One region of the Mumia zhuanghuii genome, then DNA from elsewhere that is predicted to be linked to it. Evidence: riboswitches for the same ligand, from Rfam matches in the RefSeq annotation. Region 1 holds a riboswitch; the other holds the start of a gene.
What was found. Region 1 has a riboswitch for cyclic di-AMP ahead of ACFSDF_RS12735 (C40 family peptidase). Riboswitches for the same ligand answer to the same signal wherever they lie in the genome.
Positions count from the first base shown of each region.

Region 1 (5,787 bases):
CGATGCGCGGGGCCGGAGCGTTGGTCGTCAAGCACGGCAACCGCGCTGCGTCGAGCGCGAGCGGCGCCGCCGACGTCCTGGAGAAGCTCGGCGTCCGTCTCGACCTCACACCGGAGCGGGTCGCGCAGCTGGCGACCGAGACGGGCATCACGTTCTGCTTCGCCCCGGTGTTCCACGCGTCCTTCCGCTACACCGCCGCTCCGCGCAAGGAGCTCGGCATCCCGACCGCGTTCAACTTCCTCGGCCCGCTGACCAACCCGTCCCGGCCCGCTGCGATGGCAGTCGGTGTCGCCGACGCCCGGATGGCCGCAGTCGTCGCCGGCGTGTTCGCACGCCGGGGCCTCGACGCGCTGGTGTTCCGCGGGGACGACGGTCTCGACGAGATCACCACCACGACGACGTCGCAGGTGTGGGTCGTCGGAGGTCCGGAAGGGGCCAAGTCGGTCACTCAGCAGACCTTCGACCCCCGCGACCTCGGCATCGCGCTGTCGTCGGCCGAGGCGCTGCGCGGTGGCGACCCGGCGTACAACGCCGCGGTGTTCAGGCGCGTGCTCGAGGGCGAGCAGGGCCCCGTACGGGACGCCGTGGTGCTCAACGCCGGCGCGGGTCTGGCCGCATACGAGGGGTCCACGGACGACCTTCTCGCGCGGATGGAACGCAGCACGGCGCTGGCGCGCGAGGCGCTCGACTCCGGTGCGGCGCTGCGTGCACTCGACGAGTGGGCCGCGGCCTCTCAGCGCGAGGTCTGAGGGCCGGGTTCGCTACTCGAGGTCACCGCCGATGCTGAACGCCGACTCAAGGTCGTGCTGGGAGTACGTCCGGAAGGCGATGTGCGTCTCGGTCGAGCGGACGCCGGCGACCTTGTTGACGCGGTCGGCGACGACGTCGGCGATGTCCTCGGTCCGACGGACGCGCACGAGCGCGATCAGGTCGATGTGCCCGGTGACCGAGTAGACCTCGCTGACGCCGTCGAGGGCGGCGATCTCCTCAGCGACCTCGGGGATGCGGTCGACCTCGGCATTGATGAACACGATCGCGGTGATCACGGGCCCTCCTGGCGGACGAGTCGGGGTACGCGGGGCAGCCTACTCGTCATCGACGGGGCCGGTGCTCGGTGCGCCAGCCGTCGCCCCCGGCCTCGTCGAAGGGGGCGGCCAGCGCACGTGATCGCTCTGCGGCCTCGACGATCGGAAGGTGCCGGCCGGCCCCGCGGGCAGGGCTCGCCCACTCGCCGTCGAGGTCCACGAGGCGGACGCCCTCGGACTCCATCCAGCGCAGCACGAGCTCGGACTCCGCGGCCGTCGCGGCCGGGGCCTGCTCCGGGACCACTGTCTCCGCGATGGCCCGGAGGGCGTCGACCCACGGGCGGGACGGTGTCGTCGCCGGCATGACGCCCGCCGCCACGAGCCGACCGTGCCGGACGATGTGGACCTCCCACTCGCGCCGTGCCGGGTCGAGCGGGCGAGCGGCGACGACCTCCCTGCACGAGAGCAGCGCCGAGAGCCGCTGGCTGCGGTGCGTGGCCTGCAGGAGGCTGACGAGGCGGTCCCGCTCTCGTGCGGCGTCCTCGAAGCGGTCCTGCGAGGCGAGGGTCCGCATGCGGTCGGTGGAGGCCTCGACGACCTCGACCGGGTCGGTGAGGATCGCGGCACGGACACGCTCGACCTCTGTGGCGTACTCGGCGTCGGTGGTCGACCCGTCGCACGGGGCGAGGCAGCCCCCCATCTCGGCGAGCGCGCACGCCGTACGGGACGGACGAAGCGGCAGACGGCCGGAGCACTGGCGGATGCGGAACGCCTCGTGCAGCGCGGACGCGACCTGTTCCGCCGAGGCGCGCCGGGTGAACGGGCCGAGGTAGTCGGCGTCGTCGTCGGTCTTGCGGACGTACGACAGGCGCGGCCACGGCTCGCGCGTGAGCTTGATCCAGGTTGCCCGCTCGGGATGGCGCGAGCGCCGGTTGTAGGGCGGCTTGTGGTGCGCGATCAGCCGGAGCTCGCGCACCTGCGCCTCGAGCGCGGTGGCGCAGGTGATGCCTTCGACGCGGGTCGCGAGCGCGATCATCTCGCCCATGCGGGTGCGGGTCTCGCTCGACGTGAAGTAGGAGCGCACCCGGGTACGGAGGTCCTTGGACGTCCCGACGTACAGGACGTGCTCGTGGCGGTCACGGAACAGGTAGACGCCGGGGGAGTGCGGGAGGTGGTCGGCGAGCCGGCTCTTCTTACGTTGGGCCGGGCTGACCCGCGCGCTGAAGGTCGCGAGCTCCTCCATCGTGGTCACGCCCATCGTGCCGACGCGCTCGAGTAGCGCGTGGAGCACGTCGACAGTGGCCCGCGCGTCGGCAAGGGCGCGGTGGTTGGGCGTCGTCGTGGAGCGGAAGTGGCGTGCGAGGGTGCCGAGCTTGCAGTTGGGGACCTCGTCGCGCACGAGGACGCGGCGTGCGAGGCGTGCGGTGTCGAGGGTCTCGAAGCCGGGCCACATGAGGTCGAGCGCGGCCGAGAAGTGCTTGAGGAACCCGACGTCGAACGGCGCGTTGTGCGCGACGAGCACCGTGCCGCGCGCGAACTCCAGGAACGACGGCAGCGCCTCGCCGATGCGGGGAGCGCCGACGACCATTGCGTCGGTGATGCCGGTCAGCACCGCGATGAAGGTCGGGATCTCGCCCTCGGGATCGACGAGGGTCTGGAACTCGCCGAGGATCTCGCCACCGCGTACCTTGACCGCGCCGATCTCGGTGATCATCGAGCCGGCGGACGCCGAGCCGCCTGTGGTCTCCAGGTCGACCACACAGAACGTGACGGCGGACAGGTCGCGGCCCAGCTCGTCGAGAGTCCCCTGGACGGGGACGGGCGACGCGGGGGAGGGGGCTTTCATGAGGGTGACGTTAGGTCGCGGCTCTGACATCACGGACGAATCGCCGGGTCGTACGGCGTGTCGCTGGTCCCGCTTTCTGTCAGCCCACGGTCGTAGCGTGCCGAGCATGAACGAATCTCGCGTGCTCCACCAGCAGCCGGGACCGGCGACGGGCCACGGCGAGTCCCTCACGATCGACTGCGCCCGCTGCCTGGCGCGCCCCCGGGCGTGCGGCGACTGCGTCGTCACCGCGCTCCTCGGGCCTCCTGACGACGCCGTACGGCTCGACGCCGAGGAGGGGGCAGCACTCGCCGCACTGAGCTCTGCCGGCCTCGTGCCACCGCTCCGGCTCGTGACGTCGGTCGAGAGCGAGGCGCCCGACGAGCCGTGAGGTTCAGGGTGAGTAAGCACACCGTGCACAATCGGGCCCTGTCGTCGTTGATTCTTGGCCCCCACCTTGCGTAGGGTGAGGCTCGCGTGCCTGAGGAGTTCTCTACCCCGGAGAGCGCAGGCAAGCCGCCTAGTTCGGCCGAGGTCCCCCGATCGACGCCGGAGCCGGGGACCCACGCGTTCCTGGGGTGAATCCGCGCTGCACCACGGGCGCGGTAGGGCACGTTCTTGGCCCGAACCCGTCAGCTCACCCGGTAGGCGTCGAGAACGCGAAGGAGACCGTCCCACGTGCGGAACGGCCGCAAGCTGTCGATGAAGGCAGCCATCGCCGCTGGCTCAGGAGTGGTTCTCGCCGCGACGCTCAGTGCGTCGCCGAGTGCAGCAGACCCCCAGGCGCCGAGCCTTGCAGAGGCCCAGCGCAAGGTGGCCAAGCTCAGCCACGAAGCCGAGCAGGCGAACGAGCGCTACCTCGAGCTCAAGACAGAGGTCGAGGGCGCCAAGAAGCAGATCAAGAAGCTCCGCGCGGACGTCAAGGTGCAGGAGTCCGAGGTCGACGGGGTCCGCAACGATCTCGCCAAGACCATCACCGACCGTCTTACCAGCTCGCCGATGGGCCCTACGACCCAGCTGCTCGCGAGCGGTGATCCCGACGAGTTCCTCAACGGCCTGGCGGCGCTGCAGTCGTACAACAGCACGCAGGCCGACCGCCTGGCAGCGTTCGAGCGCGAGGCCGACGAGCTGAAGGTGCGCCGCACGCAGCTCTCGTCCAAGCTCGAGGTCATCTCCGATGCCCAGGGCGAGATGAAGAAGCAGCAGGCGACCCTCGACAAGCGTGTCGCGGAGGCCGAGGCCGTGGTGGCGCGGCTGACGCCCGCGGAGCGCGAAGAGGTCTACAACGGCGATCACGGCGGCGGCACCTCGCGTGACGACGACCGTGCCTCGTCGAGCGCGCCCAAGGTGAACGCCTCCGGCCGCGCCAAGAAGGCGATCGACTTCGCGCTTGCGCAACTCGGTGAGCCCTACGTGTACGGTGCAGCGGGTCCGGGCAGCTGGGACTGCTCCGGTCTGACGATGGCCGCGTTCGGCGCAGCGGGCGTGTCGCTGCCGCACTCGTCGTCGGCGCAGTCGGGCATGGGCACGTCCGTGTCCCGCTCGTCGATGAGCCCGGGCGACCTCGTGTTCTACTACAGCCCGGTCAGCCACGTTGGCATCTACCTCGGTGACGGCAAGCTGGTCCACGCCCCGCGTCCCGGCCGCAGCGTCGAGGTCGTGTCGGTGGACGTGATGCCCGTGAGCGGAGTCCGTCGCGTCGGGTGACGCGCGTGCGGCACCGCGTCGGGTGACGCGCGTGCGGCAAGAGCCCCGGTCCACCTCGCGGTGGGCCGGGGCTTTGTCGTCACGCGGCCAGATGACGTGGCTACTGAGCAACCGACATCCGCAGGCACCGACGGCAGCCGCAGGCCCACCCGTACGTCGGTGCGGCAGCGTCCACGAGTGCGTGTGGGGTGGACGCCCAGCCCCACCAACGGCCGCACGCCAACGGTGCGCTCACCACGCAAGCAGATGCCGAGCTACTGGTAGAGGGACTCGACGTCGTCGCGGTGCTCGCGCATCACGACGTTGCGCTTGAGCTTGAGGGTCGGCGTCACCTGGCCGCCCTCCTCGGTCCAGTCGATCGGGAGGATACGGAACTTGCGGATCGACTCCGCGCGCGAGACGTGCGTATTGGCCTCGTCGACGGCCGTCTGGACCGCTGCGATGACGTCAATGTCCTCCGCGAGCTCCGCGATCGGGGTGTCGACAGCTCGGCCCTGCTGCTCCAGCCAGGGGCCGACCGCCTCGGCGTCGAGCGTGACGAGCGCGCCGACGAACGGCTTGCCCTCACCAACCACGACGGCCTGGCTGACCAGGACGTGGGCGCGGACGCGGTCCTCGAGCACGGCTGGGACGACGTTCTTGCCGCCTGCGGTGACGATGATCTCCTTCTTGCGACCCGTGATCGACACGAAGCCCTCGGCGTCGATCTCGCCGACGTCGCCGGTGTGGAACCAGCCGTCGGCGTCGATCGCCGTGGCGGTGGCCTCGGGGGCGTTCCAGTAGCCGCGGAAGACCTGGCCACCGCGGAACAGCAGCTCACCGTCCTCGGCGACACGCACCTCGGTGCCGGGGAGCGGGCGTCCGACGGTGCCGATCTTGGAGTCCTCGACGATGTTCGCGGCGAGCGCGGCGGTCGTCTCGGTGAGGCCGTACCCCTCGATGACGGTGATGCCGACGCCAGAGAAGAAGTGCGCGAGGCGTTCGCCGAGCGGGGCGCCGCCGGAGATGGCGTGCTCAACGTGGCCACCCATGGCCGTACGCAGCTTGGTGTAGACCAGCTTGTCGAACACGGTGTGCTTCGCCTTGAGCACCGGACCGATGCGCTTGCCGGACTCACGGGCACGGCTGTACGCGATGGCCGTGGAGGTCGCGAGGTCGAAGATCTTGCCCTTGCCCGAGGCATGGGCGTTCTGGCTGGCGCCGTTGTAGACCTTCTCGAAGACGCGCGGG
Region 1 is NZ_JBHUFT010000008.1:890,916-896,702, forward strand. It holds gene trpD (anthranilate phosphoribosyltransferase) at 1-749, shown strand, start outside; gene ACFSDF_RS12720 (Lrp/AsnC family transcriptional regulator) at 762-1,046, opposite strand; gene ACFSDF_RS12725 (DEDD exonuclease domain-containing protein) at 1,093-2,871, opposite strand; gene ACFSDF_RS12730 (hypothetical protein) at 2,978-3,241, shown strand; cyclic di-AMP (ydaO/yuaA leader) riboswitch at 3,368-3,517, shown strand; gene ACFSDF_RS12735 (C40 family peptidase) at 3,529-4,557, shown strand; gene ACFSDF_RS12740 (AMP-dependent synthetase/ligase) at 4,812-5,787, opposite strand, start outside.

Region 2 (5,787 bases), 1.2 Mb from region 1:
GGCGACGGGAGCCACGTCGACCCATCCACGATGGCCGCGTCCGAGCTCGCGGAGCTGATCCAGGAGCTCAACACGCAGATGCACGCGGCCGCCGAGGAGCTGCAGTTCGAGGTCGCAGCGCGTCTGCGTGACGAGATCGGTGACCTCAAGAAGGAGCTCCGTCAGATGCAGGCCGCCGGCGCGGGGTGAGGACTCGGGGTCTCGATACGCCGGCTCGTTCTCGCCGGCTACTCGACCACCGAGGGTCGGCCTGGCCACGCGTCGGGATCCATCGCGTACACCCATCGCATCCCGGGCCACTCGGTCACCGACCAGAGCTCGCGCCGCTCGGGCCACGCGGCGATGTCCTCGCACCCCGTCGGCAGCACGCCCTTGTGCCGCCGGAAGTCGCCGGGCGCTCCGACGAGGAGGTCGCCCGCGTTGCCGCGCCCCTGGCTCGTCGTCACGTACCACCGGCCGTCGAGAGCAGTCACGCCCTGCATCCGCGCCGACTGTGCGGCGTGCAGCTCGGTCGGGACCGCGCGCCCGGACCCGTCTCGTACGGGCAGGTGCGTCGTCGGGTCGAGCGTGAAGCGCCAGAGCCGCTGGCTGCGTCCGACGCCGCCGTACTCGCCGGCCACCAGCGCGGGCGGCTCGCCTGGGGCCCCGTACGCGACGGAGAGGAACGAGTACCGCAGGCGACTGCCCTCGTCGCGGCTCCAGGCAGACAGGCGCGCGTACTCCGGCAGCACGACCTCGTACCCGAGCCGTCCGGCCACCCCGCGGCCGCGCCCGCTCAGGTCGAGGCGGAGCAGGTCGGAGATTCGGAACAGCACGATCCCGGCCCGCGTCGCCGCCACGTATAGGTACGGGCCGTACCAGGCGATCCCGCCGGCGTGGATCGGGACCGGGCGGGCCCGCACCCCCCACGGCGTCCTCACCGCGCGGACGAGCAGGACGTGCCGATATCGCCGTGCCGCGAGATCGACGAACGTGAGCCGTGAGCCCGTACGACGCGGGCGGTGGTGGGCATACCAGGTGGCGACGAGGACGTCCCGGTCCGTCGCCCCCTCCTGGGCGTCGGCGGAGGTCGTGACGCCCTGGGGATACCAGTGCTCCGTCTCGGCGTCCGTTGGTTCCCAGGCGAAGCCCTTCGTCACCGCGCTCCCGGGGACGTCGGCCTCGCGCAGCCGCAGCACCGCTCCGTCGAGGAGCGAGGGCACGTCGAGCGGCTCTCCCGCGCGCAGCAGAGCGTCCCGGGCGGCCGGTCGTGTGAGCGCTCCGCGCAGGCCTACGTGTCTCACCGTCACGGGGCTGAGCATCTCGCGTTGCGGGTCCGCGCGCACCCTCTGGCACAATGGCGCAGGGAGGGGAGTATTCCTTCGTCGACCCGTCGTCATCACGGCAGCACCAGGTGCAGCCCGGCGGGTCGAGTCGTGCCAGGCGCGCTTTACGCCGTCGCGGCGGAAGAGACCTCCGGCCTGACGAACGATCCGACCGGAGGAACCTGCCCGTATGAACGTCACACCGCTCGAATGGTGGATCACGATCGGCGTCACCGTCGCCGTGCTGCTGTTCGACGTCATCGTGATCGCCCGTCGCCCGCACGAGCCGTCGATGAAGGAGGCCGGCCTGGCGCTGACGGTGTACGTCGGTCTCGCCATCGCCTTCGGTATCTGGGTGTCGAGCTTCCACGGCGGCCAGTACGGCCTCGAGTTCTTCACAGGCTGGCTCACCGAGTACAGCCTGTCGGTCGACAACCTGTTCATCTTCATCATCATCATGGCGAGCTTCAAGGTGCCTCGGGTGTACCAGCAAGAGGCCCTGATGATCGGCATCATCCTCGCGCTGATCTTCCGCGCGGTCTTCATCGTGCTGGGTGCGGCCGCGATCAACAACTTCAGCTGGGTCTTCTACATCTTCGGCCTGTTCCTTGTGTGGACCGCGTACGGGCTCGTCAAGAGCTATCGCAACCACGATGACGAAGAGGCTGGCGACAACGCGGTCGTCCGCTTCGCCGAGCGCCACTTCAGCATCACGGACGAGTTCCACGGCATGAAGATGGCGATCCGCGTCGACGGCAAGCGCTTGCTGACGCCGATGTTCTTGGTGATCCTGGCGCTGGGCAGCACCGACCTGCTGTTCGCGCTCGACTCGATCCCGGCGATCTACGGCATCACGCAGGAGGCCTACCTGGTCCTCACCGCGAACATCTTCGCGCTGATGGGCCTGCGTCAGCTCTACTTCCTGCTCGGCGGGCTGCTGCAGCGCCTGGTCTACCTGTCGCTGGGCCTCTCGGTGATCCTCGCGTTCATCGGCGTCAAGCTGGTGCTCCACGCGCTGCACACCAACGAGCTGTCGTTCATCAACGGTGGTGAGCACATCGACGTGCCGGAGGTGCCGACGCTGGCCAGCCTGGGCGTGATCGTCGTCGTCCTCGGCATCACCGCGGCTGCAAGCCTCTGGAAGACGCGCAACCAGCCGCCTCCGCAGCGTCCTGACGAGCACGAGGACATTCCTCAGGCCTGACGCGGCCGCGCTGCGCGTCCCTCGCCTCGGCGGTGAGTCCGGTCCCACCCAGAAGCATCGGGTGGGACCAGGCTCACCGCCGTCGTGCGTGAGGGCCGGGTACGGGGGCGAAGAGGGCGCGCCATCGTGGTCCGAACGAGGGTGCAGGCCCGTCATAGCCGAGCGAGACGAGCTTGCGGTGTACGAGGATGACGAGGGCACGTGGACGGGCGAAACGTGCGCTCGTGATCTGGACGTACGTGACGCCGTGGTCGCGAAACCCCTCGTACCGTCCGATGTCAACATTGAACTGGTGGACATCCTCGGCGTGCTGGCGCCCTTCGTACTCGAGAACGAGCAGCCATCGATGGTAGAGCAGGTCGGCGCAGCCGAGGAACCTCCCCTCCACGAAGAGGTCCACGTTGACCTCAGGCGTGGGAAGTCCGGCCATGACGAGCATCGCACGGACCTTCGACTCGCGAGGCGAGCGCGAACGCGGGTTCAGCATCGGTAGGACCTCGAGTGCGCGGTCTGCGCCGGGGCGCCAGGAGTCGCGGATCGCGAGCTCGGCGAGCTCCTCATGTGTGGCGTGACCGTGGCGGAGGAGCCAGTCGCCGGCGGCGACGAGGTCGATGAGGGGCTCCTCGGCACAGCATCCGAGGAATGCCGCGGCGGGTGTCACCCCGCTTGCGTCGAGAGGCGGCATCTCCTTCGTCCGGTGCACCATGATGCCGTCGAGTGCGACGTGATGGTCGTCCGGCACCACGAAGCAGATCGGCTCCAGGGGGAGGTCGTCGTACCCGAGCATCCGGAGGCGCGTGCCGTCGGTGGGCTGAGCGTACGAAGGCACCGCGAGCGCCGCGGCCGCAATCTGGTCGCTGTCGGTCATCGCGTGATCCGTGTGCACCCAGGTCTCGGGATGAAGGCGGCGAAAACGCTTGCCGAGGAGCAGCTTCGGTGAGAGTCCGAGCGGGACCAGCTCGTCGCGCGAGAACGGGCGGTTGGTCAGCTGAGCTGGAAGCGGTGTCGGTGCGGGCATCCCGTCATCTCACGCGTCCTCGCGGGCTCCGTACATCGCCTGCGCGCGCACCTGTGGATGCCGCGGAGCCGAAGGCGTGTGTGGAGAATGCGGGCGCGGTGACTGAGGTCCCACTGTGCGGGCCTCGGTGGGACCGGACTCACCGCCGCTCCGCCGCCCGCACCGCCCTGCCGCCCTGAATGTGGTCACACCGCCACGCTTGGGCTTGATGTCTTGTTTGTGTGGGTTAGCCTGACGGAGGCCTCGCTCGTACGCCGAGTCCCGCCCAAGGGCGAGGCCTACCCCGGATGGCCGGTCACGGGGGCCGGCGAACCTTGATCTGAACGGGCGGGAGTGGGGAACCCATCTCTGGAGCCTTGGCTCCTTGGGGTGAAGCCTTGCCGCACGAACAACGCGGCAGGCCGGGCACCTTCGGCCCGAACCCGACAGCTAACCCCACAGGCGTTGTGAAGGGACAACATGTTCAACGCCCTCCGCGTCGCCCGTCGTGGCGTCGCTCTCACGCTGGCGCTCGCCGGCATGGTTCTGGGGATGCTGGTCTTCACCAGCACCCCCGCCAACGCAGCCAAGGACAAGACCTGGGAGCGCCTCGCCAAGTGCGAGTCAGGCAAGCGCTGGCGCATCAACACCGGCAACGGCTACCACGGTGGCCTCCAGTTCAGCGCGGGCACCTGGCGTGCGTACGGCGGCAAGAAGTACGCCTCGTACGCCCACAAGGCCAAGCGGCGCGAGCAGATCGCGGTCGCCGAGAAGGTCCTCAAGGGGCAGGGCTGGGGCGCATGGCCCGGCTGCTCCCGCAAGCTCGGTCTGAACAACAAGCTCAAGCGCGAGAAGTGGCAGGGGTTCGCCAGGAGCGACCGGTACGCCAGGAAGGGTGCCATCGGGCACTTCCCGCGGTGGTGGCGCAAGAAGTTCTGGTGACGCGTCGCCTGACGTGACACCCGGACCCCGGTGGGCTCTCATTCGAGCTCGCTGGGGTCCTTCACGTATGTCTTGGCCCCGTACGCCGCGCGGTTGACGACCCACGTGATCGCCCAGAGCACGACGCCGATGCCGAGGAGCAGTCCGGCGACCTCGTACTGCTCGGCAGGACGCCCGGACAGTGGCGTCACGAGGTAGAGCGACGTCACGCCGGCGATGACCGGGAGCACGGTGGGGGTCACGAAGTGGTCGTCGTCGACCGGGTCGCGTCGCAGGACCAGCACCGTGACGTTCACGATGGTGAACACCCCCAGCAGGAGCAGGGCCGTCGTCCCGCCGAGCGTGGCGATCGCGTCGTCGCTGGCGCTGAACACGTACGTGATGAGGCCGCACGCGATCACGGTCGTGAAGAGGATCGCGACCCATGGCGTCTGGCGGCGCGCGCCTACATGGGCGAGTCCCGGCGGGAGCACGCGCTGCTTGGCCATGCCGTAGATGAGCCGACTGGCCATCAACATGTTGATCAGTGCAGTGTTGGCGACGGCGAACATCGTGATGAACGGATAGATCTCGTCGATCGGGACGTCCGGGGCGCCGCGTTCGACGACGGTGAGCAGCGGCGTCTCCGAGGCGGCGAGCTCGCCGATCGGGACGAGCGCGACGGCGGTGATGGACACGAGGACATAGATGATGCCCGTGATCGAAAGGCCCGTCAGCATGATGCGAGGGAACGTGCGGACGGGGTCCTTCGTCTCCTCGGCCATGTTGACCGCGTCCTCGAAGCCCACCATCGCGAAGAACGCCAGCGAGGTCGCCGTCGTCACTGCGAGGAAGACGTTCTTCTCGTCAGGCGTGTCGAACGCGACCACTCGGGAGAAGTCGGCGTCCCCCTGCGTCATCGCCCAGATCCCGACGAGGATGACGAGCGCCAGGCCGGTGAGCTCGATGAACGTGAGCGCCACGTTGGTGAGCACGCCGTGCGCGACACCGCGCAGGTTGATCAGCGCCAGCAGGACGATGAACGCCAGCGCGACGAGGAGGATGCCGGTCTTGTCCAAGCTCAGGTTGAACCCCTGGTCGACGCTGCGTGCGACCAGCCGCGATGCGGTCGAGGCGGACGTGATCCCCGACGACATCACGGTGAAGGCCACGAGGAAGGTCAGGAAGTGGATCCCGAACGCCTTGTGGGTGTAGAGCGCGGCACCGGCGGCCTGGGGATACTTCGTGACGAGCTCGAGGTAGGAGAAGGCCGTCAGCGTCGCGATCACGAACGCGAGGATGAACGGCAGCCAGGCCGCGCCGCCGACCTCGGCCGCGACGTCGCCGGTGAGGGCGTAGAC
Region 2 is NZ_JBHUFT010000008.1:2,108,715-2,114,501, forward strand. It holds gene uvrB (excinuclease ABC subunit UvrB) at 1-189, shown strand, start outside; gene ACFSDF_RS18570 (hypothetical protein) at 228-1,289, opposite strand; gene ACFSDF_RS18575 (TerC family protein) at 1,495-2,508, shown strand; gene ACFSDF_RS18580 (hypothetical protein) at 2,582-3,526, opposite strand; cyclic di-AMP (ydaO/yuaA leader) riboswitch at 3,822-3,984, shown strand; gene ACFSDF_RS18585 (transglycosylase family protein) at 3,986-4,447, shown strand; gene ACFSDF_RS18590 (APC family permease) at 4,486-5,787, opposite strand, start outside.
Region 2: another riboswitch for cyclic di-AMP. It lies ahead of ACFSDF_RS18585 (transglycosylase family protein); the one in region 1 lies ahead of ACFSDF_RS12735 (C40 family peptidase).